DNA from 2 places in the Lysinibacillus sp. NPDC093197 genome. Region 1 is predicted to be linked to the other one. Evidence: riboswitches for the same ligand, from Rfam matches in the RefSeq annotation. Region 1 holds a riboswitch; the other holds the start of a gene.
What was found. A riboswitch is a leader RNA that binds a small molecule or an ion and turns the genes downstream of it on or off. The one in region 1 is predicted to bind S-adenosylmethionine.
Positions count from the first base shown of each region.

Region 2: it holds a riboswitch for S-adenosylmethionine, as region 1 does, so the genes downstream of both, ACIP9G_RS11685 (O-acetylhomoserine aminocarboxypropyltransferase/cysteine synthase family protein) here and ACIP9G_RS12760 (methionine ABC transporter ATP-binding protein) in region 1, are expected to answer to the same signal.

Region 1 covers NZ_JBIVOH010000004.1:77,253-80,655, forward strand. The annotation lists gene ACIP9G_RS12750 (MetQ/NlpA family ABC transporter substrate-binding protein) at 1-356, opposite strand, end outside; gene ACIP9G_RS12755 (methionine ABC transporter permease) at 419-1,087, opposite strand; gene ACIP9G_RS12760 (methionine ABC transporter ATP-binding protein) at 1,077-2,105, opposite strand; SAM riboswitch class I at 2,190-2,294, opposite strand; gene ACIP9G_RS12765 (thioredoxin family protein) at 2,350-2,661, opposite strand; gene ACIP9G_RS12770 (toprim domain-containing protein) at 2,675-3,016, opposite strand; gene gcvH (glycine cleavage system protein GcvH) at 3,276-3,403, opposite strand, start outside.
Region 2 covers NZ_JBIVOH010000003.1:370,234-373,636, reverse strand. The annotation lists gene scpC (succinyl-CoA:acetate CoA-transferase ScpC) at 1-314, shown strand, start outside; gene ACIP9G_RS11690 (glycerol-3-phosphate acyltransferase) at 530-1,171, opposite strand; SAM riboswitch class I at 1,329-1,442, shown strand; gene ACIP9G_RS11685 (O-acetylhomoserine aminocarboxypropyltransferase/cysteine synthase family protein) at 1,556-2,857, shown strand; gene ACIP9G_RS11680 (hypothetical protein) at 3,266-3,403, shown strand, end outside.

The DNA.
Region 1 (3,403 bases):
TTTACGAAATCATAGCCATTATCTTTAATTTGTTGTTCTAGATAAGGGATATGTTGGAAATAGTTTGCTTCGATTTCACCAGACTCTAAATCTTGGTTAGGTAGTACATAATCTTGGTAAGGTTCGATTTCTAAATCAATACCTTCTTTAGCTAAAATCGGTTTTGCTTGTTCTAAAATAACTGCGTGTGGTGTGTTAGAAGCACCAATTTTTAATGTTACTTTTTCTTCAGTTTTTGCACTGTCGTCTGCTTTATCTCCAGATGTTGAACCTGCTTCGTCTTTGTTACCAGCACCACAAGCTGCTAAAGCTAGTACAAGTACTGATAAAAATAATCCTGCTAATAACTTCTTCATTTGTATACACTCCCTTTATTTGTTCAAACAATATGTTAGCGGTAAAAACCGGGTTAACCTTTTTAACGTTTGTCTGTTTTCGTTGTAATCATATCGCCAATCCATTGAATGATAAATACGACTACTAAGATCAAAATAGTTGCCATTAATGTCACATCTTGGCGATTACGTTGGAAGCCATCTAAAAAGGCTAAGTTTCCTAGGCCGCCAGCACCAATAATTCCAGCCATTGCCGTATACCCAACGAGTGCTACAGCCGTTACGGTAATTCCAGAAATAAGTGCCGGTAATGATTCTGGAATTAGTACTTTCCAAATAATTGTGGACGTTTTAGCACCCATCGAGCGTGCCGCTTCAATAACGCCTTTATCAATTTCTCGTAATGCAATTAATACCATTCGTGCATAGAATGGTGCAGCACCGATAATTAGTGCGGGTAGCGCTGCATTTGCTCCTCGAATTGTCCCAAGTAAAAACTTCGTAAATGGTATTAGTAAAATAATTAACACGATAAATGGTATCGAACGGAATATATTAACGACCGATCCTGTTAAAAAGTTAACGATTTTATTAGCCCATAATTGGTTTGGACTCGTTAAAAAGAGGATTATGCCAATGGCTAAACCAAGTATAAATGTTACGACTGTTGAAAGAGTGGTCATATAAAGTGTTTCATATGTGGCTGTCCACATTTTTTCCCAGTCGACATTCGGAAAGAGACTAGTTAGCATTTGCAATCACCTCCGTTTGTACTTCAACTGTATTTAAATAATTTAGTGCAGCTGCTACATTTGTATCCGTGCCATCAATTTGCACTATAAGAGTACCGTATGCGCCATTTTTAGTTTGTGAGATATTGCCATGGACAATACTAATCTCCACATCAAACTGTTTTACTAAATGCGATATAACAGGTTGCTCTGTTTTTTCACCAACAAAAACAAGCTTAACAAGGTGTCCCGTTGGATAATTTACTCTAAGCTGTGCAACTGTCTCCTGGGTTTCCTTCGTATCGGTAATTTGCGAAACGAATTTTTTAGTAATCGCCGCTTGTGGTGCTTGGAACACTTGTAATACTTCACCACGCTCCACAATTTCTCCAGCTTCCATTACCGCTACACGATGACAGATTTTGCGGATAACATGCATTTCATGGGTAATTAATACAATCGTTAAACCTAATCGTTCGTTAATGTCGACAAGCAAATCAAGAATTGCATCTGTTGTTTCTGGATCTAGTGCCGATGTAGCTTCATCACATAACAACACTTCAGGATTATTAGCAAGTGCTCGTGCGATACCAACGCGTTGCTTTTGACCGCCTGATAGCTGTGATGGATACGCCTTGTCACGTCCTTCTAAACCAACAAGTGCAATCAGTTCTTTCACACGTGCGTCTCGCTCACTCTTAGCTATACCTGCAATTTCAAGTGGAAAAGCGATATTTTCAGCAACAGTTCTTGACCAAAGTAAGTTAAAATGTTGGAAAATCATACTTACTTTTTGTCTAGCATCACGCAACTTTTGGCCCTTAATAGATGAAAATTCTTGATTGTTCACCTTCACCGTACCTGTTGTCGGCTTTTCTAAACCGTTTAATAAACGAATCATCGTACTTTTACCAGCGCCACTATAGCCGATAATGCCAAAAATCTCACCTTTGTTAATCGTAAGATTGACATCTTTAACAGCAGTTAATTCGCCATTTGCGGTTTTGTATTTCTTCGTAATATTTTGAAGCTGTATCATAGCGAATACTCCTTTTCTCATATAGAAAACCCCTTCACTCATAGACAAGTAGAAGGGGTCACGTATTTTATACGCTAAACCGTTCTCTCATCTTTCAAAGAAAAATCTTTGAGTGATTTGGCACCTTTTCACATATGTGATGGTTGCCGGGCTTCATAGGGCACTTCCCTCCGCCGCTCTTTATAAGAGTTCGATATATTTAATAGTTTTTAATATAGTTGTTACTTTACCATGCTAGCAAAGTTCAGTCAATTGGTTTTTTTAACAATTCGTATAAAAACGGTACGGATTGAAATGCATAAACCTTCTCTATAACTTTTCCTCCATCGCTAACGAGTAAACAAGGTACACTTTCAATTTGAAAATCATAAGCTATTTGCTCTAAAAAATTTATATTTGCCTTACCTAATTTCAACTGTGGCAGTAACTGTTCTATGATATCCATCATTTTAGATGCAACTGCACAAGTTCCGCACATCGGTGTATATAAATAAAAGGCAGTTTTTTCACCAGATTTTACAGCCGTTTCCCACTGCTCTTTTGACCATTCTTCCATTTTTCACGCAACCTTACAAAATATATTCATTATGGATGGAAAAATGCGCGCGCAATAAAATCATCGCAAGCACTTTCCTCGGTGTAGTTTCTACTTCTTTATAAGTAGGCATTGTTCGCAAATGCTCCGCCTCAGGAAAATGTCTGTCCATTAATGCTCGTAGTTTATCTCCTGATGCATCTGCATCAAAAAATGTATATAGCTCACAGCCCTCATATGGGTCGAGTAATTCTTCTAATTGATGCACACCAATTGTACCATTTGTACAAAGTATTGTAACATCTTCACTCAAAATAGGTTCTATTTGAAGCTTATCCGAACGGCCTTCCACGATTAAACATTTCCCTTCGAACATCACGCCACCCCCATTTAGACAGTTATCTACTACAACAATTCATCGCCATTACCAGATTCCACACGATGCATAAATCTACATGTTAACAATCATTTTCACATGTCGCTTTACAATTTGGACAACATTTTATGGTGAGTCACTGTACTATCGTTTACTTGCAGAGTCAAGCTTTGTACACATCAAATTACTTACTAATACCTCGTGCTATATAATAAAAAACGCCGGTGTGTATGCCGACGTTTTTCTATTATAGGCTTGTTTATTCTGCAATCATTTCTTCGTATTGTTCTGCAGTCATAAGACTTTCAATCTCTGAAGCATCTGCAGGCTCTACAACGATCATCCATGCTTTTTCATATGGTGATTCGTTTACGAATTCAGGGCTAT
Region 2 (3,403 bases), on a different contig from region 1:
ATGCAAAAGGTGGAAAAATTTCTAGTATCGTTCCAATGGTTTCGCATGTAGACCATACCGAACATGATGTGGATGTTATCGTAACAGAGCAGGGCGTTGCAGACTTACGAGGTTTAGCACCTAAAGAGCGTGTCGGTCTAATCATTGAAAACTGTGCGCATCCAGATTATAAAGAGCAATTATGGGCGTACTTTAATGACGCAAATGAAGCAACAGGTGGTCACCATACACCGCATGATTTAGAAAAAGCACTTTCTTGGCATGTGAATTTAGCAAAGAACGGTACAATGCTAGATCCATCATTTGCTAAATAATATATTTAAAAAGTGTTAGATTGACTGCTATCAATCTAACACTTTTTGCTATGCGTTGATGTCTGCTTCTGCGGATGCATTCCACGGGTACACAATCAGCCGTAATCGTCGCTGCCACGCTGTCAGTTGCGTCTTAAGTTTGTACTGTAGCCGAGTAGTCACACCTCTCGTTACCACCAACTAGAGTCCTCAAAGATATGTCTCATCCTCTTGGTTTATACTGACTTTTTAAAGGCAGATGTTACTTTCGGTTCTGTTCCTTGGAATAGCCTTTTAATATTTTCAATATGCAAAATGAACGCTATGCATAAAAGTAGAATGGAAATAATAGTTGGGCCAATTCCAGGTATCCATAAATAAGTTGCCGTACAAAATACAATATAAAATTCTAACACACCGACGATTAAATAGTTTGTAGCGAAAGATAAAATCACAAATAATATAAGTGCACATAAAGCAATTTTCCAATCGACAGCCAGTAAAATCCCAATAATGGAGGCAGTACCTTTGCCACCTTTAAAGCCCATATGGAATGGGAAATTATGCCCTAAAATAACACTAGCAGCCATTGTATAGATTAAGAGCCACGTTTGTATTTCAGTGAATTGTGATGCATTAGAAGAAAAGTAGTAGATGGCACAGAGAATAGCACCGACGCCTTTACCAATATCAATTAGCGCCACTAATAGGCCGTATTTCCAACCAAGAGAAAGCGTTGCGTTCGAGGCACCAGCATTGCCATGACCAGTCTTTTTTAAATCTACACCCGATAGAAATTGTGCTACTTTAGATCCGTGGATACAGCCGATTAAATAACCGATGATAATAATAATAAAAAAAATAATGGCTTTTTCCATAAAAAATGCTCCTTTCATTTTTATTTTTTAATATAGTGTATGTGCTCTTATTACGTAAATTAGCAGACAGAAGTTTCAGAAAAAAATAAATTTTACTGTTGACAGAAAAAAAGTCTATGTTTATACTGTGTAACAACGATGGAAATTGAATCACATACTCTTATCAAGAGCGGCGGAGGGATAGGCCCTATGATGCCCGGCAACCAGTGAGTGACAAACTTGCTAAGGTGCTAATTCCTACAGATTCTTACTTGGATCTGGCAGATAAGGGGAGGAAAACTTGCAACCGCAACCCTCTTCTTAACTGAAGAGGGTTTTTGTTTTCTACACATAAATCCTCCTCATCTCCGGTACCATCGTAAAACCATTAAGGAGGAAGAAAATATGTCGAATTTCAAACCAGAAACATTACTATTACACGGTGGTCAAGAGCCTGACCCAGTGACAGGTTCTCGAACTGTACCAGTGTACCGTTCAACAGCTTTCGTATTTAAAGACACTGCTCATGCGCAACGTCTTTTTGCATTAGAAGAAGCGGGCAATATTTACACACGTATTACAAATCCAACTGTAGATGTTTTTGAAAAACGCGTCGCTTTACTGGAAGGCGGTACAGCAGCAGTAGCACTTTCATCAGGTGCAGCAGCTATCGCATTTTCAATTTTAAATCTAGCAAGTGCAGGGGATGAAATCGTAGCAGCAAGCTCTTTATACGGAGGAACATATAACTTATTAGCAAATACACTACCAAACTACGGTATTAAAACAATTTTTGTAGATGAAACAAACCCTGAGAACTTCCGATCTGCGATTAATGAAAACACAAAAGCAGTGTTTGCTGAAATTTACGGCAATCCAAGTTTAAAGGTTTTAGATGTAGAAGCAGTAGCAACGATTGCACATGAAAATGGCTTGCCATTAATTATTGATAGCACATTTGCTTCACCATATGGCGCAACGCCAATCGACTTTGGTGCAGATATAGTTGTTCACTCAGCAACAAAATGGATCGGCGGTCATGGTACAACTTTAGGTGGCGTTGTTGTAGATGCTGGGAAATTTGATTGGACACAAGGTAGATTCCCTAGATTTACAGAGCCAGACACATCGTATCATGGATTGCGATATGGTATTGATACTGCAGCGGCTGCATTTGCCACAAAACTGCGTGTGCAATTACTACGCGATTTTGGTCCAACATTAAGTGCTGATGCTGCCTTTAACTTACTACAAGGTTTAGAAACGCTTCATTTGCGTATTCCTAAACATAATGAGAATGCGTTAGCAGTTGCAGAATATTTACGTAACCACCCATCCGTGGAATATGTAAACTATAATGGATTAGAGGAGTTTGCTTCCCATGACTTAGCGAAGAAATACTTGAAAAATGGCTTCGGTTCAGTGCTTACATTTGGCATTAAAGGTGGACGAGAAGCAGGGCGTCAGCTAATAGATAGCGTGAAACTATTCTCGCATGTAGCAAACGTTGGAGATGCAAAATCGTTAATTATTCACCCAGCATCTACAACCCATCAACAATTATCTGCTGAGGAACTAATCCAAACTGGCGTATCCGAGTCGCTCATTCGCTTATCAATCGGTTTAGAGGCAGTTGAGGATATTATTGCAGACTTAGAACAAGCAATTGCACAAGTAACACCTACTGAACAAAAAGTAGAAGCTTAATATAAATTGATAAATTAGGTTCATGTCGTAGCGTTAACGTATTTTCTCATTCGAAGTACCTCATTTGGTAATGCGTATAACGTTGCTACATCAATCATTACCTCATTCGGTAAGTTAACTGAAATTTCCTATAAATAATACCTAGTATTTTTATAAGTATTGTTGACTTGATTAAAACCATGCTATATACTAGGGATTAAGTTAAATGTTCGAATGGCTACCAACCTAGAACAATTTTAAAGATTGTCGATGTTACGTAATTCTAAATGCCGCTACAGTTTAGGCGGTAACAATTAATTTGTTTTCATAAGTGCTCCCCCACTTTTGAATAAATATATGAAAAGAGTGTAGCTACATAGCCAGTAGCTACGCTCGCATTAAAAAACTGATCGAAAAGGAGTGTTTTAAATGGGAAATGTTTATCGTGCACAAAATGTAACAGCTTATATAATTTATGAATTAAATGAAAGTCAACATTTTGTGAATAACCTATCCATTCAAAACTTACTTTCGACAGTTGAAACAAAATGGCAACAAACTTTTGGA